Regions from separate parts of the Brevinema andersonii genome, predicted to be linked through region 2. Evidence: riboswitches for the same ligand, from Rfam matches in the RefSeq annotation. Region 2 holds a riboswitch; the other holds the start of a gene.

Region 1 (15,757 bases), on a different contig from region 2:
TATCTTGTAATTCAGTGTCATTAATATTTTCAATAAGATATGCAAGCTCAGATTTTGTCATATCACACGGTGTATTAAATAATTTCTCTAAGATATTTTTCATAAATTTTCCTTTTATTTTTACCTTATAGTAGCTAATAAAATGTACAGAAATCAAGAAAAATTTACAAAACATACAAAACAATAGAATGTATCTTTAATAGACCCACCCTACACTAAAATTTGCTGCGAAAGCATTATTCAGATCGTTAACATTAAATTTATACTCATTGTACCCTGTAAAATAGCGGTAAGTAAGCCCGACACTTAAGACTAAAGTTTTAAAAATATGGAAATCAATATTTAGAGTAGGTGAAATAACAAAATGAAAAGAGGCATTTTCAGAATCTTGTTTTGAAGTAAATCCATGAATAGAACCAGCTCCTAAAAGTACAGAAATCCGAGCACCTACAATCTTCCAAGGTGTTTTGTAGCCAACAATAAAACCGCCATATAAATTCCGAAAATCTCTGTCGTAATAGTGTTTTGTTTCTGTGAAAGGATAAGTACCATACATACCTAAGCCTAACATAATTCCAAATACTGTTGTTCCCAAAGTTACACCACCATAAGTAATAAATTGGTTATCAAGGCCTCCTAATTGTTGTTCATAAGTAACCCATCCTCCTAAGAATTTGGGTGATTTTGATTGGGCAAATAATTTGCTGGTATTGCTTACACTGCAAGCTAGCGATACCATAAGAAAAATAGCTTTTTTCATTGGGAGCTCCTTACTAGGGATATTTGTTAGATATTCTTATATTATACTATATTTTTAAGAAGAATACAAGCTTATTATTAATTTTTTCTAAGTTCTGTTATAATTAGAAATAAACTGATTGGTAACATCCAAACTCCTATCCAAAAATAACGAAAATCTAATGACAGAGAAAATAAAAACAAACTTATGACATCAGCAAACCATGGAAAGTAAATAATTAATTTTCTTTTGTCCCCGTACAAGAATTCGTAAGTTAAAGCAAAAGGTAATATAATTGTTGTAGCCCATAGAGGAGTCAGTCTGTAAGAAGTATTTGCAGCATAGTAGAGAGGCTGCATTAGTAGGGGAAATAGCCTTTCTTGTGGACATCCGGGTGATTTCTTAAAAGTAACAGGACTTAATCCATAAAACGGATAGGGAGTTCGATTCCACATGATATCTATGAGGTTCAAGCTATTTCTTAAATGAATCGCAGATGAATTGGTCCATAATTGTATATAATGCTTGAAAAAAGTTTTATTATCGGCAATTTTTTCTGTAATTTGTTCGGAGCACAGAGCATTTTCTTTATTGTGGGATTCTTTGAATATAAAAATAAACCATATTGTTGAATTGACTTGTTCTCCATAGGTCTTCCCGTAAAGATGAAGTTAATTCCTTAATTTCCGGATGTAAGGAATTTTTTTGTCTATAAAGATATGCCGATTAATGGGAATGAGAATAGGGCTAGATTTATTTGCTTCTAAGTCTTTTGAGAATTGAAAATCCTGAAATAAAACAGCATATATAAAAGTCACCTATATTAAAACGCCCATTAATGGGATAGTGTCATGCGAAGTTTAATTTGAGACTTTAAAGAAAATTCTTTTCTTGTGTGGTAACTCATGCATCTTTTTTCTTTATAATTATTTATATTATAAAGAAATAAATGATTTTTAGATCAATATTTACTTTTTTAGTATTTTTTTTATCGGGCTGTTCTGCGCTAGAGACTGAGCAAGCGCAGACAGACGATGCAAGCAGTAGATAGACATCCAGATTTTTGATAATCTGAGAAAATTTCATGGTAAGACGGTCGTGATTTCATGCTATAAGGGTCCGCATCTTTATAAATTAAAAGAGGTGCAGAGTAGAATAGAACTGCCTGGTTGGGGATCGATTTTTAACATTCTAGGTAGAATAACGGACAAACGTGTTTCTTTGATAGAAGTGAGAATAGTAATGGGGTCGACATGAGATTTTACCGGCGTTAGATTTAGAAAATATTCGGGAATGATTGACAGGATGAAATATTTGGAAGACATCAATGAAAATTCTGCATTTTATGCATATATAGAGTCTCATTCCAACCCTAACATAAAAAGAGATAGGATACCCAAGAATTGCTATTCTGAAACTAGTCAATAAAGGCATAGCGATCATTAAAGTTAATGAAGATGAATGGCCTGATAAACCATACAGTTACTGGCAGTTTAAAGGGGCTACGGTATCACCATATAGTGATTATTGGTTAAATAAGGATCCTAATCGTAAGGCTAAGTATGATTTTAGATACATGCTAGCAGTAACCAGATGGCATCTTCTATCCCGTATGAATAAATTAGATCCGAATGCAGATCCTGATTGGATTCTTCTTTTATTTTAAAAGCATCCCCGTTCTTAATTCTTTTAATTTTTCCATACCATTAACCGGATATAAAGTTATCAGGACAGGCGGCGCCGACTTTTCGTAGACATATTCCACCACTGCCATCCAAGGTTCCCCGTCAATATTCGTAAAATATTTCTTAGACAACACAATATTCTTCGCTTCTTATACTGATCCAATTGTAACCAAGCCTCAGAGTGTTTTTGTAATATTTCTGTCAGTTTAGGCAGGGCTTGGCTTCTTCTGTTCCATTCCTTATCGATATGACGTACTAAATATTCAGGGTGTCATGCAAAGTGTAAAATGTCACTCGAACAAGTACAGATAAAACAAGCTTTTAGGGTCAAAAACAAGCATGTCTGTGAGGACATCGGGGATTTAATAATTAAATTTTGATTAAATTCTAGTTTAGTACTGGAAAAATAAGGATTTCAAGTCCATACAAAACTTGTCCGGTAATCCTAAATGCGGACATTTAAAAAATAGCTCTCCAAACGTCAAAAAAACGTTTAGAACTAATTAAATTCAAGATTTGAATTTTGTTTGTTATCTAAAAAGAGAGGATTTTCAGGTAAAAAACAACAATTTTTTAGCATAAAAAAGCCGCTTAATGCGGATATCTTCCATGAATGCCGCGTATATAGGAATTACTTATATACATGGCTTCTTGTGATGATGCAGCATGATGCTGATAATAGTGCGGATCCACCGTTCTTTGATATGGAATTCTTCGGAAAGCTCAGAATATGAGGCTCCTTGGCTCCATTATAACTATCATTCTAAAGATAAGAAACACAAGTATTTAGAGAAAATATCCCAGGTTTGGACCAATTTTAAACAAAATTTTTAAATGTCCGAAGGTCTCCGGCTCTGTTCTTAGTCTTAAAACAGTGATAAAACAGCTGTGAAACACGATAAAAAAAGAATTTAAAACTTTCTGCAATGCTTTTGAAGAGAAATTTTTTCATGTTGCAGGGTTGAAAATTAAACTTGAATTAAGAAACGCCCCATATCTAAGTTTAATAAGGTTATGGGGTGTTCAGGCAAGATTCAGGTTCTTCAGGTCTCAGATGTCTGCGGTTTTTGTTCTAAAATAGTCTCTTAAGTTAGTCAACGTTTAGTTTCGTTCGGGTGCCAAACTAAACTTATAATAGTGCCAAATCAAACTTCTCTTAACAGATAGTAAAAATTTTCCAAGATTTTTGAATAATGGAATAGATAAACAGAATGAAAAGACCCAAAGCAATAACAATTATTCCGTTGTGCCGGAAGAAATAAGCACTGCTTGGGTGGTGCTTGAAATAAACGGTAATAAACATTTTTTTGTTTGTGTTGATCCGTGAAAAGCAGCAGAAAAATATAAGAAATAAACATTAAACTTTGAGTATAAAGAATATCTTTTCATAGTGTAACGATTGTGGTGCCGTTGGTAGGCGGGCATAGAATAAAATAAAAACTGGCAATAGAATTTTGGAAGAAATTCCAATTCCATAAAAAAAGTAATCCATAGGCTGTAAATAGCAGCAAAAGATGTTACTTGAATAAAACTAATAATAGCAGGAGAATTCCAAATTTGAAAAAGAAATTTTTGAATTATCGTGTACAATATTGTATGGGTATTACTTATTTTGTTATTCTAAATCATAACCAAGGTGAGCCAGCTATCGTAAGAGACGTTTCCTGGATAACATAAAATCCAATAGATAAGCTTGATACAAAGGGTAATAAAAAACTCTTTCGGTAGAATATTTTTGTTTCATAAAAGAAAATCTAGGAAACTTATCGAACTTCTGCATAATAGTAGAAAAAATAATTAAACAAATTATTGAAAGTATTAAATATTGGATCAAAACATATAGGAAAAATGAAATATAGTATTTTAGGGAAAAAGAAGCTGCCACCTACTATAGAAAGAGTAGAGTTAGAGAGATAACAACATAATACAAAAGAAGAGAAATATGTTAGTATGATAACAGTTTTTTTTTGTAAAGTTTTGATAAATAAAGAGAAATTATTACATACAAAACAATAAGAGTAATATTCATCTCAAATTTCCCATAGTGTTTTTATTTTTTGTGGAATAGACTTTAAGGTTTTGATAGTGAATTGAATAATTTTTGAAAAAATACGTATGATTTTAGGTTTTTTTTTAGTTTGTGCTTCGAGATAATCTTTAAAATAGATGTTTCGTTTTTTTTGGATTTTCAGATCAAGAGTCCACGATCCTACAAAATGATGACATATACAAGTGTTTGAAGAGTATGCTTGAAAATTGTTGATGGAATTTGCACAGTAGGATACCACAGGTGAAAAATAATCAACAGGATAAATTTTGACATGGCCTTCTATAACTGGCTGGTCAGTCTCAATAAATCCCAAATTTTCTTGAGCAATGCCCTTTTCATAAAAATATAAATCAACAAGAAGTGGAGCAACAAACCATTTTTTCCTGCGCCAGTGCCGTAATACTCCCATATTTTCGTAAACTTTACACATAAAGTTGGTTAATTCAGAGTTCTTTTTGCTGGCCATTGAATGTGCTGTATATCCTTGAGTTTTAAATTCAAGCCCTATGAAAGCGTCATATTCCTGAGAAGCCTCTAGTTCTTCTACCAGCTGATTAAATTTTTTGCCGTTTATTACTTCTATATCGCCGTCGAGATAAATACCACCATATTCACGAAGGATCCACCAACGAAAATAATCGCTTAAAAATGCATGGTCTTTTTCTTTGAAAAGAGCTTGAGTATACTCGTTAAGATCCATAGGAAGATTTTCTGTATTCCAGTATTTTATTTGATAATTGGGTAATTCTTTTTTCCATGTTTCCAAATAATCCAAATAAATATCCTGTTTGTTGTCAAATCCAAAATAGATTCTATGCAGTACTTTGAGTGACCCCATCTTAATCTCCTATGTTTTGTTTCTGATATATTTGCTTATAGTAAAAATTTTTTTCTGATTATTTTTATTACTATATTTTTGTTTGGTAAAGATGAGCATATCATGTTTTTGATAGAACGGTATAATTTTATTATTCTTTTTTCATTAATGGAGAGGGTAGCTGTATCAGATATTAAGCTTTCATTATTGTTTATTTCAGTCAGCCAATAGATAAATTCATTCTGTAGGCCGTGTTTTATGATATATTGTTGTATTTGTATTTGTTCTTCTTTATTCATCGAGAAATATATGTTGAAATAGGCAACGGATATTTCAAATAAATATTGATGTAGTTTTTGACTTGTTTCTGGACTCGATTCTATAATGTTTTTGTTGAAAATATTAATAATTGTAGATGTAACCTGTATCGTATTTGCAATTTTTTTTTTGAATAATTCTATATCCAGTGTTTTTGACATAATTCCCACATTGCATCGGTACCAGTATAATTGATCTGGTATAGAAATGATTTTATTAACGGAGATACTGAAAGCAAGAGAAAAAATTTGTAGTAAATCTTCATAAAGAATAATATGTTGATTTTCAGGAAGCATAGGGATGAGGTTATTAATTAAAGATCTTTTGATGATGTAAAAACACATACAATTATCAAGTTTTTTTGTTAAAAGTTTTTCTATCCATTTTTTTTGTGTTAAAGAGCATTTTTGTGGTGTGAAGATTTTATTATAAGCTTTTTGTGATTTGTCAGGATGAAGGTATAAATGGGGATTTATATGGCAGATATCAGCTTGAAATTCGGTGAGTTTATGGTAGATGATTTGACAAGCTTCAGGTTTTAGGGAATCATCAGAATCTACATTTTGAATAAATTCTCCTTGTGCTATTTTGTAACCTTGTATTCTAGTATTAAGTGTTCCCATATTTTTTGGTAAATCAATAAATTTAATACGAGAATCAAGCTGTTGAAACTTTTTTACAATTTCTCTACAATTTCCAGGAGAATTATCATTAATAATAATAATTTCAATATCGTGAAGTGTTTGATTAATACACGAATGAATGCATTCTTCAAGAAATTCTTCGGTATTATATACGGGAATAATAATAGAAATTTTAGGATACATACCTTATCCTTGTTTAAATTTATAAGATATGGCTAGTTTTTAAGTTGAGAACTTAGTAATTATATACTACGATAGGCAAATTGTCAATATGAATTTTTTACTCCAATGTTTAATACCCGATTGGGGGTTTATTGAAGTTCTCTGAACAAGTAGGCTCTTCTTTGAGCCATCGCCTGTATGCACGCTCCATCTGCAATAGTCCCCTCCTTTGTTTTGTTTCTATTTTTTTGTTCTATAAAATAATTCTATATTTTTCAATAAAAGTAAAATAGCATCAGGAAAAATGATAATAGATATAGAATGACAAATATCACGTTTATTCTATATTAATAGAATAAACGTGATTTAATGGTCCAAGGCCTTTTCCAATATTTAGTCCAGATTTTAATGCACCTGTGATATAATTTTTAGCATTTTCTATACTTTGTTGTAGAGACATGTTTTTTGCTAGATTGCAGGCAATAGCAGTTGATAGTGTGCACCCTGTTCCATGAGTGTTTGGATTATTGATTTTTTCGGAGCGATACCAATAATAATTTCCATCAATATATAATAAATCATCAGCTTTATTTTTTAAATGTCCTCCTTTAATCAAAATAGGAGAAGATGTCAGTGCAGATATTTTTTTAGCAGCTAAGATCATATCATTTTCATTTTTAACAGGCAACTGAGCTAGTGTTTCTGTTTCGGCAATATTTGGGGTTATGATATTAGCGATAGGAAGCAAAGTTTTAATAATAGTCTCTATAGCTTGGCTGCATAATAAAGAACTGCCGCTTGTTGAGGTTATGACAGGATCAATAACAATATTTTTTGCATTATATTCCTTAAGCTTTGTGACAATAATATCAATAATTTCATTGCTTTGGACCATACCTATTTTAACAGCATCTGGTGGAATATCTTTGAAAATACAATCCAGTTGTAATGCAACAAAATCAGCAGTGATAGGGTATATATCATAAACTCCTGTTGTATTTTGAGCTGTTAGGGCTGTTATGGCGCTCATGGCATACATTTTGTGAGCTGTTATAGTTTTGATATCAGCTTGAATGCCTGCACCACCGCTGCAGTCAGATCCTGCGATAGTCAATACTGTTTTTATCATGAATTTCCTCCAATTACTATTTCCTGGGTCAATTTAAGCATGTTACGGGTAGCTTTTGTAATATCCGGCTGCCCGAAAATACCAGCAACAACAGCTACACCATCGATTCCTGTGCCTTTTAGTTGACGGATATTGTTAGCAGAAATTCCCCCAATGGCAACTACAGGAATCGATACTGCTTGACAGATATCTTTTAAAGTTGAATAGGTAATAATTATGGCATCAGGTTTGACAGATGTTGGGAATACTGCTCCTACACCTAAATAATCAGCTCCGTTTTTTTCTGCTAACAATGCTTCTTCAACAGTTTTCACAGAAACTCCTAATATTTTGTTTCCTATTTTTGATCTTATAATATCAGCAGGTGTATCTTCCTGTCCTACATGGATTCCATCTGCATTACAAGCAATAGCAATATCAACATTGTCATTGATAATGAATGGTATTCGATATTTTTTGCATAATTTTTTGATATTTTGTGCTTCTGATAAAAAGGTCTCATAATCGAGGTGTTTTTCACGTAACTGTAGTAATGTAACACCTCCTTTTAAGCATTTTTCTACTTGTTCTGATAAACTATTGTTTTTGTTCCAAGTACGGTCTGTTACAGCATACAACAGTAAAGATTGGCTATCTAATTTCATAATTTGCCTCGTCTTTCAGAGCTTTTCCAGTAAGATTGTAAATTTCATCAATAAGATAATTACGGTAACTGGAATTTCCATTGTTGTTTTTTTTCATAGTATGGTAAGCTTTTTCTCCGCAAATGCCCATTGCGCATACACTGGCAGCAGCAGCTTCTAGGATGTTATCGGCATTAGCTGCCGCATAAGCTGTAGTCATTGCAGATAACATACAACCAGATCCTGTTATCTTTGACATCATAGGGTGGCCATTTTTGATAATATAAGCTTTTTCTTTACCTGCTACGATATCAATAGCTCCCGTAATGATAATAACAGCACCAGTATTTTGTGATAGAAGTTGTGCAAAATCAAGAATACTGTTGATATTGTCCATATTAATAGTATCTGCCGAATTGGCATCTACTCCTTTTGTTGTAGTGGTGCCTAAAGCCAAATTTTTTATTTCTGATATATTGCCTCGAATAATAGAAAATGAAATTTCTTTCAATAGAATATTAACAGTATCAGTTCGAAATTTTGAAGCTCCTATGCCAACAGGGTCAAGAACAACAGGATGATATAGTTGATTAGCTATTTTACCAGCTGAAATCATTGCTTCAATTGTATGTGCATTAAGTGTGCCAATGTTAATATTGAGGCCTGCACAGATTTTTGTAATTTCGGAGACTTCTTCAATAGCATCAGACATAATAGGTGATGCTCCACACGCAATTAAGATATTAGCACAGTCATTGACTGTCACATAGTTAGTAATATTATGGATTAATGGTGATTTTATTTTTATATTCTCGAGGATTTGATCAAACATAAAAATTTCTCCTAAAACTTATTGTATTTTCAGCAAAATAAAAACGGGAAACCATGATTGGTATTCCCGTTGTATATTTAATTTCTTTCCCTACGTTGGCATTACCCAAATCAGGTTAAGGGTCGAAGCAAAACAGCTTCCTCTCAGCTTAAGCTCCCCTAGACTATTTATTATATAGTAAAATAATAAATTTGTCAAATTTATTTTGCATTCTCTATCAATAAAAATGAATAATTAATATTTTTGTTGAAGCAAATGCCGAAAATCTTTTCCCTTATATTCAAATCTTTTAACTTTGCGTGTAGAATTTTTAATAAGTTCTTCAGTTCGTATTTCATATCCTCTAATCATTTGATACATATGTAATTTTTTGTTAATTTCCCGGATATGTTGGTCAATATGGGCATGTATTTCGGTGGGTTCACTTATTTGATTGGATTCCAGATATATAGAATCTAGTACTATCAATGCACATACAGTTTCTGCCAGATCATTAGCGCTTTGAGGCACTCCTAATACCAGCGATTCCAATATGTATGGGTCACTATTAATTAATTCTTCAATTTCTTCGGGGTAAACATTTTTTCCTCCGCTGGTTACAATAATATTTTTATATCGGCCTGCAATATATAAGTATGCTTTATTGGCATGAGTTTTAATAAATCCCATATCGCCAGTTTTCAGCCAATTATCTTCTGTGAATGCAGCACGTGTTGCTTCGGGGTTGTTGTAATATCCTTGCATAACATTATCGCCTTTTACGCAAATTTCGCCGATCCCTTCATTATTAGCGTCGATAATTTTCCAAGAAACATGTGGAACTGCAATCCCAACCGATTGATTAAAAATAGGTCCACTTGGAGGGTTGACAGAAACGACAGGTGAGGCTTCCGTAAGCCCATAACCGTTTCCAAGATTGAAGCCTAAAATAGCAAATCCTTTTGCAGTCTGTTCAGATAAGGGGGCTGCGCCTGAAATCATAAAGCGTACAGTATCGAATCCAGCTTTTTTTCTGAGAAACCGAAATAACTTTTCTCCGACTTTGTGTGATCCTGTCATGCCATAAAATAATTCAGAAGTCTTGTATAATATGTTAATGGCAAAGTTAAACGGAAATTTTAATTCATGGATATTTTTCCTGATGCCATCTAAGATTTTTTTATATAGTGCTGGAATTCCTATCATAATGGTAACTTGAGTTTCTTTGATAGCAGCGATAAGCCGGTTGGGTTTGATAGACTCTGCATAGGTAATGGCTGCACCAGTTCCAAGTACCGTCATTTCAACAGAAAATTCTAAGGTATGATGCAACGGTAAAATACTGAATTCAATATCATTTTCTGTAAGTTCTGCAGATATACATAAATTATTAACTTGATGAATGAAATTTTTATGTGTTAAGACCACTGCTTTAGCGTGACCTGTAGTGCCTGAAGTATATATTAAAGAAGCAATATCTGTTGGTTGCACTTCCTGTTTCTGCCATGCAGAAATAGGTATTTCTATAATGTCTTGCAAAAAATTAATTGTACCTTTGCATTTTGATAAAGAAGATTCTTTATCAAAAATGATCCATTCTTTAACTTGATTCATGATTTTTGGATTATCTTTGAGTTTAGTGAAAATTGCTGCCGAAATAAATACTGTTGATGCTTCGGAATCGCTGATTAAATTTTGAATTTCATCCGGGGTGAGCAAGGCATCTAACGGAACAGCGATCAATCCATTGTATACCACTCCTAAATACGACATAATCCATTCAGGACGATTTTCTGAAATAATAACAATTTTATCTTTTTGTTTGATGTTTTTCTTCTTTTGTAAGAACTGTGCAATCTTAAGGATAGAATCATAAAGTTGGCGGTAACTGATAGAAACAAAACGTTCACCATTAAACATTCGAGAGTAGATTTTTTCTCCTCTTATCTGAAAAGAATCTGCTAAGTGTTGTAAATGTAAATACATAACACACTCCTAATTATTGTTTAATAAAATTTCTGCAGTGAGTAGATCGTTACGATGGGTGATTTTTATATTGGAATGAAGCCCTTCAATTAAAAAGATTGGAATTTCCGGACAGTATGTTTTTATGACAGAGCAATCGTCTGTCGGTCGGAAATTTTTATCTTGTAGAGCTTTATTAAAAGCTTGTTCCAATACTTCGATATGAAAGCATTGTGGTGTTTGTGCATGCCAGAAATCTTGACGATTGGGTATATCTTGAATTATAGAGCCATCCACTTTAAATAATGTATCTGTACTTGGGGTACCAACTGCTACAGCAGAATAGTGCAATAAGCTTTTAATACACTGTTCTAACGTGCTTGGCGCAAGTAATGGACGTGCCGCATCATGAATAATCATGTTAATATTTGTTCGTTCTTTGTAAAAATTTAAAGCAGACAGAGTAGAATGATATCGTTCTTGACCGCCAAAAGTTATATGATATTGTTTATTTAATTGAACGTTGGCTAGAATATTTTTGATTTCTGAATGATCTTCCAGGCGGATAACGAGTAAAATCTCGTCAATAAGCGGACATTTATCGAATATCGAAATAGTATGTTCTAAAATTGTTTTTTTATTAATAATAAGAAATTGTTTAGGTTTCTGAGCTTGCATCCTGATGCCTGAGCCTGCGGAAAGTATAATCGCGATGTTTCGACGCATAAAAACCTCACCATATAATATATGTTAGTATAACATATGGGCGAGGTTTTTTCAAGGATTTAAGCTATGCTATTCATTAAATGAAAAATTTTTTCTTGAGATAAAGTTTCATCCATAATTGTATTGAAAAAGTTATAAACATGTTTCATGTCTGCTTTGTCGAAAAATGTTTTTAAGTCCATTAACAAAGTAGCATAGATGTTATTAATATCTTGATCTGCTATGAATTTTTTCAGCGAAGGGGATACAATTTGACCGGTAATTAAAATATCCGCTAAAATTTCTGCATAAAAAATATTCCATAATTTTTTTCGTGTTGCGATATCCATGAGTACCTCCGATTGTTGTGTATTAAAGATACTTATGAATCTTATATTCGTCAAGCACCTACGAAAAATAAATAATGAAAATAGATTTCTTCAGCATCTAGACATGGATTTAATGTCAATCTTCCTTGTCTGTAAATCATCATTTTTTTATTTCCAACGCAAAATTCAGAAAAAAATTTTGATACGCGAACCAATTTTGCATATCCACTTTGATTGATAGAATTGCCTAGTTCTAGAAGATCCAAATTACGCTCTTCCGAGGGTGCAACAGCACTCGTATCTTCCGAGCATGCTGTGGCAACCAGGTCACATTGAATTCCTGAACTATAAAAATTTTGTGTTCGTTTTTCTGGAATTTTTGTGATATGTTGCTGATTTATTGCAAAACTATGAGGTATTGTATCAGGGTTAAGATATGAAAATAAAGAGTTACTAAATTCAAAATTTTGCTTGAAAAGAGGAATGCGTTTGAAATAATCGAGTTTAATCGAATCTGATGCCTGTTGAAAGTACATTTGTTGTGACAATGCATCAAATGCAAAACAAGGTTTTTTATTTAAAGTGGCTTGTTCTAAGCATATGTTTATACTGTGTACCGAACCAGAACAATCGATATAAAAATCAAAAAATTTCCAAGGAATTTGATCAATTCGATCGTACCGAAGACCAAATGTAAAATCTGCTGCCGGCCATTGAGTGAAGTAAGGCGAATAACAGCTAACAACTTTGTGGAATGATTGAATGTAATTTATAATTTCCAATGTTTGAGGCAGGCCTCCTATTACAAGTGTTGTCATCTTAGAAACCTGTTTTTTCTAATGTGGAAATAGCTGCTTGGTACCCATCATTAATAAGTTTGTACTTAATTTTTTGCATATTTGAAAGTGTAGGGTGATATGTCCCAGAAAATTGCACGGAGATATCTGGAGGTGTCATTTGGTACTCTAGAGCGGTAATTCTTGATTGAATGAGAAGAAAAGATTTAATAACAGGATCTGCTATAGGTAAGATTCTACTCAATAAATCTCCCTTGATGGATCGATTGACTTTATGCGCATGTTCATCGTCCAGTGAATCGTAAGCAATTAAATTTGAAGCTAATACTGGACCGTGAAAATGTTTTCTTATTAATTGGATAGGGACAGGGCCTAATACGCTGCCGTCTACAAGAATATGGTGATTGTATTCTACTGCAGAAAAAAAACCGGGAATAGAACAGCTAGCTTTCACGGCAAGTCCTATATTTCCTTGAGTAAAAACAACTTCTTTGAAATGCAGGATATCTGCTGCTCTGCATATAAAAGGAATATTCAATTCTTCAATAGTTCTATTTCCTGCTAATGTATTAATTTCATCAGCGATCTTTGTGCCACTGAAAATTCCTGTTTTAGGAAGAAGATTAAGATTAAAAGTAGTTAATAATTGAAAAAATTGAGTTTTATTTTCGATAATATCGAGGATTTCATCTGCAGAATAGCCCATAGCGTAAATGCTACCTAATAGAGAACCTATGCTAACTCCCGCAATAAAAGAAATAGGGATTTTCTTTTCTTCTAGAGCTTGAAGAACACCAATATGGAAAAAACCACGAACATCTCCCCCACCTAAAGCCAGTCCTAATCCATATTTTTTTATTTTTTTTTTAATAGAAAGTTATTAATCATTGTTTTCATTGTATCCTCTATTTGTAAAGATACTAAAGGCCACTTGATAAATCAAAAGAAAGATCTAATTCATCCGAATTAACGGATTGATCTAGGGTATAAGGATTAGAGTTATTTGTATGAGTTGTTAAATCAACAGTTTCACCGGAAACTTCATAATTATCTTTTTGGGCCATTTGTGCTTGAATTCGAGCAATTGTTTCTGCATCACTATAAGTCTGGGGTTCAGTACCAGGTAAAAAATATTCAGTATAACCTTCTGTATCCTGTGCAGTTGCCAACAAGCCAGTGTATGATGAAACAAATGCTGTCTTTAAACCTTCTGTCGACTGTTGAAAAGGTAAATTAGAAACGGGGGTCAAAGAATTTACTTTTTTCATATAATTCATCCAGATTGGAGCTGCTGTTACAGCACTAGAACGGCTTTTACCAAGAGCTTTACGAGAATCATCCAAACCTATCCAAATTACTGTAGATAAATTAGAAGTAATACCCGCAAACCAACTATCAGTCCAGTTAGACGTTGTACCTGTTTTTCCTCCTGAGCTACTCGTATTATAGCCAGCACGCATTGCAGCTCCTGCAGCGGTTCCCCTTTGCATTATGTCATGAAGCAAGCTTTGCATAATTTTAGCCGTGCCTTCTGAAATAATGCGGACTTTGGGTCTAGAATCATGTGTAACCTTAAAATCGTCAATAAGTTGCCCATTACGATCATAAACTTTAAGAATAGCAATCGGCTCAACGGACATGCCACCATTAGCAATGACACCGAAAGCTTGAGCCATCTCTAAAGGACTAGCTGTACCTGTTCCTAATGCTGTTGCTAATTCATTATGAATACGTTTTGTTAAACTGTCTGAAGATGTTCCGAAAAATAATGATAACTGATTTAAAATAAAATCATACCCTAATAATTTAATCATTCTTTCCCAAATTTGAATGGCAATAATATTGACACTCAATCTTAGGGCACGCCTTGCTGTCATCGGACCTTGATAGGTACCGTTATAGTTTCTTGGAACCCAAATATTACCATTAGGTAATTTGTAGGATAAAATTTCATCAACAAAAATTTCTGAAGGGGTAATGATTTTGTTGTCCAGAGCGATAGCATAAAGCAAAGGCTTAAATGTAGAGCCCATTTGCCTACGGGCTTGTGTTGCCCTGTTGAATTGGTTAGCTACACTATAATGGCGACCTCCTATCATAGCATTAATATAGCCTGTATAGGGATCTATTGATACCAATGCGCCTTCTACGGAATCTTCTTTCCGGGCTACTAAATGTTTTGAATTATTTAAGTTATCGATTTTCATGTTGATTGTATCCATACCCAGAATAAATGAAGCAAGTGAAATTAAGTCTTGATCACTGGATACCATAGAACTTACAATTTTTTCTGTCCGGGTATCGCTGAATGAAAAACTGTCTAATCCGAAGCTTAATCCTAATAGATCGATAATATCTTCATAGTTTTTTTTCAATGTTGAGGAATTTCGAGCGTAATGTCCCGAATAGATTTCTTGTTCATTTGACAATGCTTTTTCAAATTCAATATTTGCTGCTTTTTGATAGTCTAAATTTAATGTTGTATGAACTTCCAATCCTCCTTTATATAATAGTTCTTCTCCATAACGTTCAAGAAGTTGCTGCCGAACATATTCTGTAAAAAAACCAGCAACTTCTGTTTCTTTTTGTTGAATATTTCTGGTTGCAGCTGTAAAAGAAGCATCATAATTAATCCAAAAATCCTTAAAAATCTGGTCAGCCTCAACTTGTGAAATATAACCACTATTGACCATAGAATTAAGAACAATTTTATGTCTTTCTTGAGCTGATTTGTAATTATTTATTGGTGAATATCTTGAAGGAGCTTGAGGTAATCCCGCTAAAAAACTAGCTTCTGCTAGAGTTAATAATTTAGCAGGCTTGTCAAAATAAAATTTTGATGCTGCCTCTATGCCATATTGTCCGTGCCCAAAGTATATCAAATTGAAATATAATTCAAGAATTTCTTCTTTTGAGTATTTTTTTTCTATTTGAAGAGCATACCAGAGTTCTATTAATTTTCTTTGGATAGACCGCGAACTAT
Region 2 (15,757 bases):
TTATTGCCGTAAGCAGGGTGCTTCTGCGGTGGCATTTGATATTATTATTGCTTCAGGAAAGAGAGCAGCCTTGCCTCATGGTGCTGCAAGTTCTAAAAAAATAGAAGAGGGTGATTTAATCCAATTTGATTTTGGAATTGTGAAAGATCATTATTGTTCGGATTTCAGTCGAGTTGTGAGAGTTGGTGAAGTGGATTCTAAGCTTCTTCAAGCAAGGCAAATTATTGAGGATACTATTAAAAAAGTACAACAAGATAGTCGTTGCGGGATGACAGGCAGTGAAATCGATAAGATTGCCCGTGATTATCTCCACCAACATGGGTATGATGAGTATTTTGTTCATGGATTAGGACATTCTTTAGGTCTGGAAGTCCATGAAAATCCACGTCTTAACCAAACTTGGAATTATCCTATTACTGAAAATATGGTGTTAACTGTAGAACCTGGAGTTTATTTTCCTGGTTTAGGCGGTGTACGTTTAGAAGATATTATGGTAATGCGTAGTACAGGATTTGAATATATTACTGAGTGTGGATATGATTTCTAAAGAAACAATTCAGAATATAATAAAAACAGTTTTTTGGAATTCTTGGATTAAAAGTTTTGTATTTTTTGCGATCTGTTTTGCGGCAACAGCATGGATTGTCAGCCATTTTTCTGATGTTTTTACTACATTTTTTAACTGGAGAAACAAAAATTTTTGGACAGGCTTGGCTGTTTTAATACCCACGGTCTTTTTAGTACCTACGTTTATGAATATGTTTTTGTTTATCAAGATTGTTCAAATTGCAGATAATACTCAAAAAACAAATAAATTAATCCAACAGTATATCAAAAACAAACAGCAGCCTGTATTAAAATCAGTGAAAAAACAAAATTTTAGTTTGGAGAAGAAAAAATGAATTATGAAGATATTAAAAAAGGTATGATTCTGAAATTTGAGAATGATTTGTGGTATGTGGCTTGGTGCCAGCATCATAAGCCAGGAAAAGGCGGAGCTGTGATGCGAACGAAACTTCGGAATGTGCTGCGTGGTAATATGTTGGAACGTGTTTTTAGAGGAGGAGATACTCTTGAACAGGCACGTGTTGATAATAAAACTGCTCAATTACTTTATCGTGATGGTTTGGATTTTGTATTTATGGATCAAGACACTTTCGAACAATATACGGTATCGGAAGATATCGTAGGAGATGCTGTCAAATACTTGAAAGATCAAATGCTTGCTGAATTGAAGATATATCAGGATGAAGTTATAGCAGTAGAGCCTCCTATGTTTGTGGAACTTGAAGTTGTTGAAACTGATCCTGGTCTCAGAGGAGATACAGTGAGTGGGGGTTCAAAGCCTGCTACTCTAGAAACAGGAGCTGTAGTTCAAGTACCACTTTTTGTGAATGTTGGTGAAAAAATCCGTGTTGATACCCGTGATGATCGTTATATTGAGCGTGTAAAATAGTTGACATTTGAAAGAGTTATTGCTATTTTTATACTGAATAAACGCACTATTCATTAGTGCGTTTTTTAGGAGATCATTATGGATCATGTTTTTATCAGAGCTGAACAGCCTGATGATCGTATGAAGATTGCAGAAGTACTAGTACGAGCTTTTAATCGTTTTGATGAATCAAATTTAGTTAATCGTCTGCATGCGAGTAAATTTTTTATTCCTCAATTTTCTTTAGTTCTTGAAAAGGATGAAAATATTGTTGGTTATATATTGCTGCATCCTATATTTCTTGTGAATGAAGAGGAAGAAGAATTTACTTGTTTGAGTCTGGCACCTCTGGCTGTGCTGCCTCAGCAACACGGAAAAGGATATGGTACTATGTTAATTCAAGAAGCAATAGCTCGAGCAAAAGAATCGACTTACCCTTTGATTATTGTATTAGGACTTCCGCAAGTATATACAAAATGCGGTTTTAAGACTGCATCAAAATATGGTATTAAATCACCTTTTGATGTTCCAGATGAATATTTTATGGTATACCAGCTTCATAAAAATGATATTTCAGGAACAGCAGTATATCCTGAAGTTATGTTTTAGCTCTGATAATGTCAAATAAAATCCCAGTCTATATAGACTGGGAGATGATTAACAAATATTAAATAGTTTTAGAAATAACTTTGAATTATTTTCCAAACATATAACCAAAAGATACAATAAGATTATAATTAATATAATTGATAGCTCTTAATGTTTTATTGTTTACTTTTTCATTAAGGAAATTATCGCCATCTTTATTATTATATGCAGGGAATAAAAAGTTAAGAGAATGTCTAAATCCTATTACAAATCCATTATTCATAATATATTGTGTACCGATAGGAAGGTTGATTCCCACGTGAAAAACACCCCCGGCTTCTGTACTGTGGTATTCATCGTATTCTGAAGAGTGGAGTGTCATGTTTCCAATAGCGAGATTAATACCTAGAATATCAAACATCAATTTAGCATTATCAAATTGACGTCCTACTGAATAAGTAGAACTAATATATCCATATGGTATGTCTAATCTGGCGCCTAATCCTGGCGGCAACTTTCTCTCAGCTATTGTAAGCATGGTGTCAAAATTCATACCAAAACCAATAAGTGCATCAACACCTTGTACTACAGAATTTTTTGTGCCGAAAAATTGATATCCTAAGTCTACAGCTATTACACCTCCAACAAAAGTTGTTGTTTCCTGCTGTATTTCTACTTCAGGGCGTTTTTTCCCATCCAAATATTCTAATGGTTGAGTAGTACTAGCAGATAAACCTCCTCCTGCTTTGATTACGAAATTGTGTGCCCCAACAGCAGAAAACGCAGGACTTATAGCTAAAACAAGTACTGCTAAAGTATACAGTCTTTCCATCTAAGATCTCCTTAAAATATTGCTCATATTGCCTCGAGCATATTTACATATGCATTATACTATATTTTTATTTTTGTGTCAACCGTAAAAATTGATATTGTATAATTTGGAATAATATGCAGAATAGACATGATGCATTTATAAATTGGCTATTCTTAAAGAATCTATTACCAATAAATCCAATTATCTTTCAAGAAGTCATATTTGATTGATTTATCTGTTTTTTTTGGTCAGAGATATGTCGTAATGCTCTAAAAACGTTTGTACACTGTAAATAAATGCAATCCATATTAAGAAATTAGCTGGCGTAAGATATCGTAATTGTATGGAAACTGAAGAAATCATTCTTAATAAGGATCCAATACAACCCGTGATAATCAATACAGTGCAAAAAGATCGGTCTTGTAGAGGGTATATCATGAAAAAACGTTTGGAATATAAAAGATATAAGGAAAAAATGCTAAGAAAAAAATAGAACCATTGTAGAAAGAAAAACACGAGAACTATTTCTGTGGTTCTGATGAATGTTTTCCTAAGAAATTCAACAATATTAAATGAAGGGTGGGATAATCCTTTTTGATCCAATATATCTTGATGAAAAGCTGGTTCATAAAGAGAATGCATCTCAACAAAATAACCCTTCATTGTTTTAAGCCGAAAAAATAAATAATAAGGAAGATTATTTATATAAATTGGCAGTGCTTTCTTTAGTGTAAGGCCAGACTTCCATGAAGTTCCGCTTAAAAGTTTCTCATTGACTCCTGTATTCTCAAATGTTATATAATCAACATGAATGTTTGTACTGCTTAAAATAGTGTCCAAGACCTGATTGCGATTAGAACCTCGATTATTCTTCTTTTAATATTTCATCAGGGATCAGCAGTTCTTTTTTATAATAACTCATTCCTGTAATATCGTAAATTGTAATGAGTTCAATACTGTTGATTGTGCTATCATAATCTTTGATATTCTTTTTTGCTAAGTAATTGAAGCCTATCATTGCTGTTATACAGATGATACAAGCTAAAAATGAATAAAATTTTGACCGAAATGCCGTGAATAGAAAATATACGAGTAAAGGAATAATAATGATTACTGCATCTCTTCTAATAAAGGTAGAAGAAATCAATAGTATTATCGATAGTAAAAAAATATTTTAGATTTATTTTTTCGAAAAACCGTATAACTGCCAATTGCAAGTGTTAAAAAACTCAATAAAAGAACATTATTAGTGATGTTGGTCAAAAAAATAACAATACTGGGACAAAATGCAAATATTATATAATTATAGAGATATTTTTTATTTGAAAGAAAAAGGGGAGGGATATAGATAAAGTTTAGGTAAATAAGAGGTATGCCAATCCAGTAGAATATATTATGCAGCAGGCCTATAGAATTCTTTAGATCAATTATATTAATTAGGTATTTCCACAAAGAAGGGTAAAACCAACCCATCCAGTTATTGAATATATCGATATTGTAATAAACATAAGAATTATCCCAGTTGATTCCGTAAGGATAAGCTAAAATTCCTGTGAGAAAAAATCCAAATATCGAAATATAAATAATTGAAAGGTACGGTTTGTCTTGATTCATGAAAATTCCTTATTTAACATTTTGTTATGTTATAGATTGTAAAGATTTATTTTATTAAGAAGAGTATTTCTGTTGATGCCAAGAAAACATGCAGTTTTTAATTTGTTATAATTGTTTAAATTTAATGCTTGTGAGATGAGTATAGTTTCTATTTCTGCGATGGCGTTATTGTAAATGTTGCCAGAAGATTCAGACATTTTTTTAGAAGCCCATTGGTAAATATATTCATTATAAGAGAAATGCTGTTGAGTGTAATTATTTATCGGAAATAAAATTTCTAGTATTTTACGGCATACGGTAAGATCGATGATTTTGTCTTCAAAGCAGTAGTAATTTTTGTCAACAACAAAAAAAAATTGGTCAGCTGCACAAGGAATAGTTAAGCGAATATGAGAAGGCATTTGATTATTTTGATGATGCAGAACGTTAATAGTTGTGTTGTCAAAAATTTCTGTATTAGGGATAACAGGGGCTGCCATTCGGCCGAATTCGTAAAGTAGAGTCCCTGACTTATTGATAATACATGCTCCTTGTGCATGAATGCTTTGAGCCAGTTTGGCAAATAGATCTTGTGGGTCTTGGATGGAAGGCAGCTCTAATAACAGTTGTAAAATCCCGGACAGTTTATTAAACTGCATTTTTTCCAAAAAATAATTGGTCGCTGAGCAACTGTACCCAGCAATCATTTGAATAAGTTCTAAATGCCAGTCGGTAAATGAATTTTTTTTTATATTATCCAGTGTGATCGCTCCTAAAGTAAATCCCTTAATATTTAGAGGTACAGACATTTCTGATTGAATAGACTCATGAAGTGTAATATATTTAGGATCCAACGAAATATTATTAATAATTTGAGGAAGACCATTCTGAATTGTGGTTCCTGTAATTCCGTCGCCTATTTTCATTTGTGTTGAGTTAATTATTTCGGGATCATACCCATAATATGTGCAGAAGTATAGCCAATCCGAGTTTTCATCCCAGAACATAATGGAACCACTGGTAGCTTCTGTAAGAGCAATACAATCTTTGAGTACGGTATTTAACATAGAGTTGAGATCAGGTGCGTCGAACATAGTTTGCTCTAAATAATAAATACGTTTCAGCTGTTTGATACGTTTTTCTAAGCACTTAATATCTGTTTCGCTCATTGAAAAGCTCCAATTCTTTATATTGTAATATTATAAAGAAATATCTAAAAAATGCAATCCCTTTTGTATAGAAATTTTTTTTATTTGATATAATACTTGATTTTTTTGAAAGAATTAATGATAATAAAAATAATGCTACGTATAATGTAGAATAATGCAGAAAAAGAAAAGTAATAGTTCCTCCGGTACTCCTGAGCATATGGCTGTCAAATTTGGTATACGATATAAGATTTTAGTAGTTATTATACCTTTAATTATTGTTGTATTTGTGTTTCTAGGAGTAACGACATATTTTTCGTCAAGTAACGGTATTACGAAAATTGCTAAAGAATTTTTAGGTTATCGTCTGGGAGAAGTTTTTCGATTTGCTCAAGCTCAGATTTTAAGAAGGGATGTTCCTCAACTAGAAGGTTATTTGGGAGAGGACTGCCGAATTAATATTCTGGAATACAGCAAAAAATTTCCAGAAGAAACAGTTGTATTAATTCCTTATTCCGGAGAGTTTACTGTTGACAGAGCATCGTTTTGGGCATCCAAAACCAATATGAATATGGAAGAAATAGAGGAATTGTTTGTGCTGCTTAAAAAATATGAAGAACAAGCCGCGCAAAATCCTAATTTAGAAAGTAGCTGGCTTGAATACACAGCTCCTGATCGTACTAAAAGAGTCGGTGTTTTTCTGCCCAATATTGATCTTCAAGCATGGATTGTAATGGTAGTTCCTTACGATTATTTTTATAGTCCTGTTCATGAAATTATGAAGTATTTAGGAGTTATTTTTGCTGCGGGTCTTTTTATTTCTACTCTTATAGTATGGAGTTTTGTTGATTTTCTGACAAAACCGTTAAAAGATTCAGTGAATACGATCCAGGCTATTACTAAAAATATGGATCTGACTCAGCGCATCAAGATTTCATATCTTGATGAAATTGGTTATCTTGGACGTAGTTTTAATGATATGATCGAAGAGCTGGAGAAAGCCTATAATCAGATTAAAAATTATGCATACCAGGCAGTGCTAGCAAAAACAAAAGAAGAACAAATCCGTTTTATTTTTCAAAAATATGTTCCGAGCAATGTAATCGATTATGTTTTGAACAGATCATCAGAAGCTTTGCTGGTCGGCAATAAGCAAATAGTATCGGTTCTTTTTTCGGATATTCGTGATTTTACGACAATTGCTGAAATGCTCCATCCAGAGGATCTGGTTTTGTCTCTCAATGCTTATTTTACTGAAATGGTCAACGAAATTATTCAAAAAGAAGGTATTATTGATAAATTTATCGGTGATGCCATAATGGCAGTTTTTGGTGCTCCCAAAAGTACACCTTACGATGCAGATCATGCAGTAGCTGCAGCACTTGGCATGTTGAACGGCATCGAACGTTTTAATGCACGGCAGAAGGGGCAAGGTAAAATTACTTTTGAAGTAGGTATTGGCATCAATACAGGAGAAGCTGTGGTTGGAAATATTGGTTCCGAACAAAAAATAGAGTTTACGGTAATTGGCGATACGGTGAATCTTGCTTCTCGTCTGGAAGGCTTGACCAAACAGTATAAATGTCCAATTTTGATCAGCGAGTTCACAAAGGATGCATTGTTTGATAAAGACCGCTATTTCTTTGTTAAGGTTGATACTGTTAGGGTTAAAGGTAAAGCGTTTCCGGTGAAGATTTTTGAACCAAAGTTAAAGCAACTCCTTACTTCACCTCAAATAATGTTCTATCGTCGCTATCACGAAGCGTTACAGCTTTATTTTGAGGGTCTGTTTGCTCAAGCGTTGCCTAAATTTTCAGCTTTGAAGCAAGAAAATCCTGATTTTTATTTGGCTTTTTTGTATACCGATCGTTGCTCTCATTTTATTGAACAACCTCCTCAAAATTGGGATGGTGCCGCAACTTGGGGGATTAAATGATATCATTACAGCCTTTATCTAAAGCACGTGTTTGGACAAAGGAAATGTTTCATTCATACATTAGTTTTGTCGATGGCGGAAAACTTCACGAGGAAATGCAGCAGTATTCTAATATCAGCCATGATCGTTTAAAATTAAACTATTACTATCCGACTTTCAAAAAAATTGCTGGTGTTAATATTGAAATAGGTTCTATTTTTGTGTATCGTAGTTCGTTGCAGGAATGTTTAGAGTTGCTGAATAATTTTGTTGAAATTTGTGGTTCTTTTCGTGCTCCGATATACAATGCTCTTCAAAATTTCGAAGCCTTGGTGCATTGGACAGAAGCCCAATTGCTTGAAGTACCTGATTATGACCATTGTCAAGGGTACATCCTTAACCAAGAACTGGTACGTTTTGATATTCTCAATGAGCCTACTTCTTTGCAATTTAAATATAAGGATCATATTGATGATACTTATATTTTATACCAATTGTCCTTTTTGTTGGCCCGTAATCAATATTTTATTTTGAGGAGAAAAACATTTTAAACTTGCATTGTGCCGAAAAAATAAGCTATAATACTTGAAATACTCGGGAGCATTTTGCTGAGAGGCCGATATTTCGGCGACCGATATAACCTGATCCAGTTCATACTGGCGTAGGGAGTATTTCTTTTCGATAAAAGTCTGCTCAGCTCCCTGTATTTCAATGGGGGTATTTTTGGACTTTTATACCAATCTACTTTATTCTTTATCTATGTGTACTTTTACAACCTTTTTCGAATCTTTTTTTGGTCTCCTTTTAGGAGGTTTGGTTTCTATTGTAATATTTTTGTGGACCATAAGATATCCAAAATTATCAAAAATAGGGGTATATTTTATATTCACTTTACAAATTATACCATTTATTGCACTTGCGCCGTTAGCAGTATTGATTTTCGGTTTTTCTATATATGTGAAAATCATCATAGTAGCATGGATGGCTTTTTTTCCTTGTTTTTTGAGTATATCAAGGGGGTTCAAAGAGTTATCTGGATCTTTGGTTTATCTTTTTGATACCCTTAAAGCCAACCAAAAGCAAAAACTTTTTCACTTGTATCTGCCGTTTTTAAGGTCGTATTTTTTTTCCGGATTTAAATCCGCAGGAATATGGGCTGTGAGCGCTGCGATCAGCGCAGAAGGACTCGGTTCCGAGAAAGGATTAGGAGTTTATTTTGCTAAAGCACTCAGCTTGTTCCGAATGGATCTCGTGTTTTACGGAGCAGCAGCCAGCGCTTTATGCGGAATTTTATTGTATGCTGTTGTGGTATTGCTGGATCTTCTGTTTCAGCCTCGTTTTCAAAGAGACTTTTTCCTCAAAAAAGGAGTTATTATGAAGAGTGTATGGTTCCTTATTTTGTTTTTATCGGCGTGTATGCGTCAGGAGGATGTTAGTTTAGCGCTCGACTGGACACCTAATACACGCCATATTGGTTTTTACGTTGCGCAGGATAAAGGTTTTTATCAAAAAGAAGGGCTTAATTTGAAAATTATCGAGGCGAACAGTAAGCCCGAAAATTTAGTTGCTGCGCGAAAAGCAGATTTTGGGATTTCTTATCTGACAGAAGTTCTGCTGGCTTATCAAAACGGGCTACCGATTAATGTGGTTTCTGCTCTTGTAAGGCGTGATCTTTCGGGCTGGGCAGTTAATAGGGACGGAATTATATCATTCAAGGATCTTGAGGGAAAAACATACGGTTCCTACGGTGGTGCAAAGGAAATAGAGCGCTTGAAAAGAATTTTCGAGCGTCAAGGTGCGGATTTTAGTACCGTTAGAATCTTGGAAATTTCAGCGCCGGGAGTGGTTCCTTTTGGTACGGATTCTCCTAATGCACCAGATTTTATCAACACTTTTGAAGACTGGGCATTTGTCGACCTAAAAATACAAGGCAAAAAAGTTTCTTTTATTCCAAAAAGAAACTTTGAGAATCAAGGGGAATACTACTCTCCGGTTTTGATTGCATCTAAAGCCTTGCTGGAAAACGATCCTAAAAAAGTTGCAGGATTTCTCAGAGCCACAGAAGCAGGCTATCGTTATACTTACGAATATCCCGACGAAGCTGTGGAAATTTTTGTCAAGCGCAATCCCGAATACACCAGGGCATTTATTCGGGAAAGCCTGAATATACTAAGTCCACATTGGTTCACGGAAACAGAGCAGTGGGGTATTATGGATTTGCAAGTGTGGCAGGAACGTACCCAAGAATGGATTGATGCTGGCCTTATCGAACCTGGGTTTGATCCCAAAGTGCTAATCGCAGAGTGAGGGACTGATGATACAACTATTTGAGGCACGTAATTGTTCTGTTTTTTACGACAGCACACTGATCATGAAGGATTTGAATTTTTCGATTTCTTCTGGAGAAAAAATTGCTTTAATAGGCCACAGTGGCTGTGGTAAGAGCACGTTGCTGCGTCTTATGGCAGGGATCGAGTGCAATGCGCGCATAGAGGGTCAGTGGTATTCCGATTTGCCGGAAATTTCTGCTTACATTGATCAAAATAATTCTCTTCTGCCTTGGAAAACTGTCCAGGAAAATGTTGCTTTGCCGATGATTTTGCAAGGCATGGATAAAGATATTATTAATCTTAAAGTAATGCAGGTGCTGGAAGAATTCGGATTGGAAAATTATTGGCATTTTTTTCCTGATGAATTATCCGGAGGCATGAAACAAAAAACAATTTTATGCAGGGCTTTGGTTACTGATTCAACAATTCTTTTTGCTGATGAACCGTTTGCTTCTGTGGATATGCTTTCACGGCAGGCACTAGTAGATATTTTGAAAGAAAAGTTTATCCGAAAAACTATTATTTTTATTACTCATGATATTCAGGAAGCCTTGAGGATCGGTGATAGAGTCTTAATATTTGCTGGTCGGCCGACTCGCCAAGTATATAATGCTCTATCTCGAGAGCCGCTTCTAAAGCAAAGAATTTCTGCTTTCTTATCAAAAAATTAGTTTGTCATTAAATTTAATTTCTTTCTTTATATAGAATTAATGTGTCTAAATCTGGAATGGTATATTTGCTTGTAAAAATTTTGAAAATAGACTATAATTTCCATATTATGTCAAATAGAGTATGTCATAATCAATAAATAAGAGGAAAAATAGCTGTAACGGTTCGTAGTACTAGTGTTCCTTATGATGTCCGGTTGCCTGAGCCGGGGACAACAATAGATATTTTAAAAAAAAATATGCAGAAATTTGTTCTCTTGAGTTTTGCGGGAAGTGTGTGCCTTGTGGTTATGGTACTAAAGAATGGAATCTGCTTTTGCATAAGTTTGTAGAAGGTTAGGCTACACATCATGATATCGAGCGTCTAGAAGAAATTAATCATTTGATGTTGACATCCAGTTTGTGCCGTTTGGGTTTGGTTTCACCTTATTTGGTGCAGTCTGTATTAAAATATTTTAAAGAAGATATTCATGCAATGATTAATAAAAAGATTCTGTACATCTATTTATGGAGTTGCCTAAGTTTGAAATAAACACTAATCCATGTGATGTATGTGCTCATGAAGAAACTGTACGGTGTGTGCTTGTTTGTTCAGTAAAGGCGATATCAGGTGGACAAGGGCGTACATATAATTAATCAGGAAAAATGCTACCGCTGCGATGCATGTGTGGCTGTTTTCCCACAGAGAGCGATAGTATTTAGTTGAGGAAAATGCTATGGCAGAAGAAATAAAAGATAAAGAAGAATTAATAATATCACTATTAATGGACGCCAAATTCAGACACAAAAAGGAGTTCCTGTTATTGCAGCGGCTGATGCAGCTGGTATAGAAATTCCGCGTTTATGTTTTATCATGCAGATTTTTATCGAGCCGGGACTTCGGGGGTTGGATCCAGGGGCCTTTGCATCGTCAAAAATGATGCAACTGGAAAAGTATTTCGTTCGTGTCTTATGAAAACTGCTCCTGGAATGGATATTTCTACGGAAGACAAAGAATGCAAAAAAGCCCGTAAAACAGCTCTTCAATTGATTTTAGCAAACCATCCTTTAGAATGTCTTGCTTGCATCCGAAATACACGGTGCGAACTTCAAGCACTTGTGGCAAAAGTGAATATTAGGGAAATTCCATATATTTCAAAGCCTATGAATGTTGAACATGATAGCAGTAGTATTTCTATTCATATTAATCCCAATAAATGTATAAAATGTGGGTATTGTGTGGTGGCTTGTAAGGTATTGCAACAAATTGAGGCGTTAGAAGTTGGTGATATGGAACATACGACTCAGATCCGTGCTATTGGAGGACTAACTTTAGAAGAAACTCCATGTGTTAAGTGTGGATGTACAGCACATTGTCCGGTAGCAGGTACTTATGAAAAAGATCATATCCATGGAGTTTGGGAAACACTAGATGATCCTGAAATCCATACAGTTGTACAAATTGCGCCGGCAGTTAGGGTAGCTTTTGGAGAAGAATTTGGGCTGAAAGCAGGTACTTTGGTAACCGGCAAAATTTATGCGGTGCTACGGTGTTTGGGATTCGATAAAATTTTTGATACCAATTTTGGTGCTGATATTACCATTATGGAAGAAGTGCCAGAATTTACCCATCGATTTGTGAATGAACCCCAAAAACTTCCTGTTATTACCAGTTGTTGCCCGTCTTGGGTGGACTACTGTGAAAAATATTATTCCAATACTATAGAAAATTTATCTTCGTCTAAATCTTCGCATCAGATGTTTGGGGCAATGGTCAAATCTTACTATGCAGAACGTGAAAATATTGATCCGGCTAAGGTTCATGTTGTTTCTGTGATGCCTTGTACATCTAAGAAATATGAAATTGGGTGTCACAAAGATATGTTTGTCAATGGGTATGTTGATGTTGATATTGTGATTACTACTAGAGAATTAGCACGTATGGTTCGTGAATTAGGTATTGATTTTCTCAATCTTCCTGAGGAAGAAGCAGATCAATTAATGGGTGAATATTCAGGGACTGGACCCATTTTTGGTGTAACAGGAGGGGTTCTGGAATCTGCATTACGGACAGCATATTATTATATTTTTAATGAAGATTTGCCTGATTCAGCTGTTGAATTTCAAGAAGCACGAGGACTTGTAAAGAATAAGGTAGTCACTATCAACATAAAAGATCGAGAAGTACGTGTTGCAGTTGTACACGGCATTCAGAATGTTAAGGCCATACTCAATGAAGTTGAGGATGCAAAAGCCAAAGGTGAACCACTTCTTTATGATTTAATAAAATAATGGCGTGTTACGGAGGATGTATTGGTGGCGGTGGGCAACCTTATGTTGCGGATTCCGAAATTGCACGTCAAAAGCATATTGCTGATCTTTATAGTGGATGATAAAAATTCCAAAAGGCGACGTTCTCATACCAATCCTATGATCCAGCAAATGTGCAGAGAATGTATTGATAAACCACTTGGTGAATGGGCTCATCATTTATTACATACACATTTTGTGCAAAAGCCGGTAATACGCTCTCTAGAAGAGTTGTTAAATAAATAAAAGAAAAGATTGAATTTTTCAAATAAATAATCGATAATATATTGAAATTTAAATGGGTGTATTATGTCCGGTTACCAAGTGACAGCCCGTAAATGGCGTCCTCAAGATTTTAGTCAAGTTATTGGTCAAGAACATGTTGTCACAGCGTTATCGAATGCCGTGCTGAGCAGCAGGTTATCTCATGCATATTTGTTTTCAGGGCCTAGAGGGGTAGGTAAGACAAGTACTGCACGTATTTTAGCAAAAGTATTGAATTGTGTAGAGAGTCCCAAAGTTTGTGGGCAATGTCCAGCATGTATTGAAATTGCTTCTGGCCAATCATTGGATGTACGAGAGATAGACGGAGCATCAAATAGAGGTATTGAACAAATTCGTGAAATCAGAGATAATGCTGTTTATACTCCTCTATCGCTTAAATATAAAATTTTTATTATTGATGAAGTTCATATGCTTACAAAGGAAGCTTCTAATGCCTTGCTTAAAGTGTTGGAAGAACCTCCTATGCATGTTATTTTTATGCTTGCAACTACAGAATCAAGTAAAATTTTACCAACTATCCGTTCTCGCTGCCAACATTATATCTTAAAAAAGATACCTCTTGAAGTCGTAGTTGAAAGGCTTTCTCAGATTTCTATTGCTGAAGGCTATGAATTTCAATTATCTGCCTTAGAAGAAATTGCACGTGCTGGTGATGGATCTATGCGTGATTCTCAAACAATTTTTGATCAAGTAGCTCTTTATTCTCAAGGTAATCTTACTCTTGAAGCTGTCAGAGAAATTTTAGGAATTCCTGACATATTATATTTTCTGCAAATCATAAAAGCAGTTTTAGGGGCAGATATTGTTGCAATACTAGAGCAATTAAACACTTACTTAGCAGAAGTTGGTGGTGGAATATCGTTTGCAGAGAATTTAGTAAAGTTTTTGCGCAATGCATTGTTGGTAAAGAAAGTACCGATAGGATCAGCTTTATTAGATTTTAGTCCAGAGATGTGTGTAGTACTTCAGGAAACATTTGCTGAGTGTTCCGAAAAAAATATACTGACATTGTTAGATCTTGCGTTAGAGTTATACGATACTCTAAGAAAAGAATCGGGAGAACGTTTTTGGATAGAAAGCACATTATTAAAAATGGTGGACTTTAGAAATAGAATTTCATTAAGTGAATTAAGACAGGAAATATTTCGTATTTTAAATCACAAGCCTATACCGGTTAAAGAATCATTAAGCAATACAATGGCTGTTAATACAAATTTATCAACACGTATGCAGGAGGATATTAAACCTCAGCCTGTTAAAGAGAATAAGCCTGATAGTATGTCAACTTCCGATCCGAACAGTGCAGAAAATATTATCCGTCAATTGTTTGATATTTCATAAAAATAAGGAGAATGATCATGGGACCTTTTGATAATATAAAAGATATGATGAAAATGCGCGAACAAATGAATTCTTATAAGAAAGAATTAGAAGCAATGCGCATAAGAGCATCTTCTAAAAAAGATTATGTGAAAATTACAATAGATGGCGAGCGGTCAATTAAGCATTTAGAATTCTCTGATGAAGCAATGAAGCTCAATAAAGACGATTTAGCGAAGTATGTTAAAGATGCTATGAAAGCAGCTATAAAAGAATTAGAAGGAATTCAGAAAAAGAATTTTAAAAATTCTCCATTAGCATCTCTGCTTCAGCCTGGGAAATAATTTATGCTTCCGTTGCCTATTCTTAAGTTGGCAAAACTATTAGGAAAAATGCCTCATATTGGCCCTAAAAGTGCCGAAAAATTAGCAGTATGGTTTGTAACAGATGGTAGAGGTCTTGCTCCTGAATTAGGTAGCATTTTAACAAATTTACAAAATTCTATTGATATTTGTGATTTTTGTGGCTATTTTATAGAATCGGGTAATACTTATTGTGAGTTTTGCTCGGATCCTACTCGTGATGCTTTGAGTATTTGTATTGTTGAAGCGCAATTGGATATTCTGGATATTGAGGCTTCAGGAGCTTATAAGGGGAAGTATTTTATTTTAGGTGGTGTTATTTCACCGTTAGAAGGAAAAACAATTTCTGATCTACCGTTTGATAAACTAAAAAATATAGTCCGAGAGCAAGAGATTAAAGAAATTATTATTGCACTTGGTACCACAACAGAAGCTGACGTGACAGCAATGTATATCAAAGAGTTATTAGTTGATCAGAATATAAAAGTAACAAGTTTAGCTAGGGGACTTTCTGTTGGTACTAGCATACGCTTTGCAGGGAAAAGAAGTTTAGCTGAGGCTTTTAAAGGACGGGAAAATTTTTAATTTTGTGATTAAAACTATAGTTATAGGAGGCGCTTATGCCCAGTAAAATGATGACAATGGACGGAAATATGGCTGCTGCCTATGTAGCCTATGCTTTCAGCGAAATAGCTGCTATTTATCCGATCAGTCCGTCGACACCTATGGCAGAATTATGTGATACATGGTCTGCAATGGGGAATCAAAATATTTTTGGGGATACTGTTCGTGTGATAGAAATGGAATCCGAAGCCGGTGCTGCTGGTGCTGTACATGGCTCTTTACAAGCCGGGGCGTTAACATCGACTTTTACTGCATCTCAAGGTCTCTTACTGATGATTCCAAATATGTATAAAATGGCGGGGGAATTGTTGCCTGCTGTGTTTCATGTTGCTGCACGAACTGTAGCTACTCATGCTTTATCTATTTATGGTGATCATAGTGATGTT

Evidence for each region. A riboswitch is a leader RNA that binds a small molecule or an ion and turns the genes downstream of it on or off. The one in region 2 is predicted to bind thiamine pyrophosphate.
Region 1: it holds a riboswitch for thiamine pyrophosphate, as region 2 does, so the genes downstream of both, thiM (hydroxyethylthiazole kinase) here and BM018_RS04715 (ABC transporter substrate-binding protein) in region 2, are expected to answer to the same signal.

What each region holds. Positions count from the first base shown of each region.
Region 1 covers NZ_FOKY01000019.1:1,457-17,213, forward strand. The annotation lists gene hydE ([FeFe] hydrogenase H-cluster radical SAM maturase HydE) at 1-103, opposite strand, end outside; gene BM018_RS06395 (hypothetical protein) at 197-760, opposite strand; gene BM018_RS06400 (hypothetical protein) at 838-1,212, opposite strand; gene BM018_RS07875 (hypothetical protein) at 2,397-2,558, opposite strand; gene BM018_RS06410 (glycosyltransferase family 32 protein) at 4,455-5,312, opposite strand; gene BM018_RS06415 (glycosyltransferase family 2 protein) at 5,348-6,436, opposite strand; gene thiD (bifunctional hydroxymethylpyrimidine kinase/phosphomethylpyrimidine kinase) at 6,753-7,544, opposite strand; gene thiE (thiamine phosphate synthase) at 7,541-8,188, opposite strand; gene thiM (hydroxyethylthiazole kinase) at 8,175-8,999, opposite strand; TPP riboswitch at 9,069-9,169, opposite strand; gene BM018_RS06435 (AMP-dependent synthetase/ligase) at 9,234-10,964, opposite strand; gene ispD (2-C-methyl-D-erythritol 4-phosphate cytidylyltransferase) at 10,974-11,669, opposite strand; gene BM018_RS06445 (hypothetical protein) at 11,729-11,998, opposite strand; gene BM018_RS06450 (hypothetical protein) at 12,049-12,795, opposite strand; gene BM018_RS06455 (patatin-like phospholipase family protein) at 12,797-13,645, opposite strand; gene BM018_RS06460 (penicillin-binding protein 1A) at 13,695-15,757, opposite strand, start outside.
Region 2 covers NZ_FOKY01000007.1:12,220-27,976, reverse strand. The annotation lists gene BM018_RS04765 (M24 family metallopeptidase) at 1-547, shown strand, start outside; gene BM018_RS04760 (hypothetical protein) at 537-902, shown strand; gene efp (elongation factor P) at 899-1,456, shown strand; gene BM018_RS04750 (GNAT family N-acetyltransferase) at 1,535-2,044, shown strand; gene BM018_RS04745 (hypothetical protein) at 2,130-2,855, opposite strand; gene BM018_RS07820 (hypothetical protein) at 3,703-3,855, opposite strand; gene BM018_RS04730 (GAF domain-containing protein) at 4,481-5,599, opposite strand; gene BM018_RS04725 (adenylate/guanylate cyclase domain-containing protein) at 5,754-7,514, shown strand; gene BM018_RS04720 (hypothetical protein) at 7,511-8,044, shown strand; TPP riboswitch at 8,078-8,178, shown strand; gene BM018_RS04715 (ABC transporter substrate-binding protein) at 8,307-9,800, shown strand; gene BM018_RS04710 (ABC transporter ATP-binding protein) at 9,808-10,494, shown strand; partial or broken gene BM018_RS08295 (NADH-ubiquinone oxidoreductase-F iron-sulfur binding region domain-containing protein) at 10,736-11,023, shown strand; partial or broken gene BM018_RS08290 (hypothetical protein) at 11,237-11,296, shown strand; gene BM018_RS04695 ([FeFe] hydrogenase, group A) at 11,335-12,762, shown strand; gene BM018_RS08285 (iron hydrogenase small subunit) at 12,901-13,026, shown strand; gene dnaX (DNA polymerase III subunit gamma/tau) at 13,090-14,406, shown strand; gene BM018_RS04685 (YbaB/EbfC family nucleoid-associated protein) at 14,424-14,729, shown strand; gene recR (recombination mediator RecR) at 14,733-15,332, shown strand; gene nifJ (pyruvate:ferredoxin (flavodoxin) oxidoreductase) at 15,368-15,757, shown strand, end outside.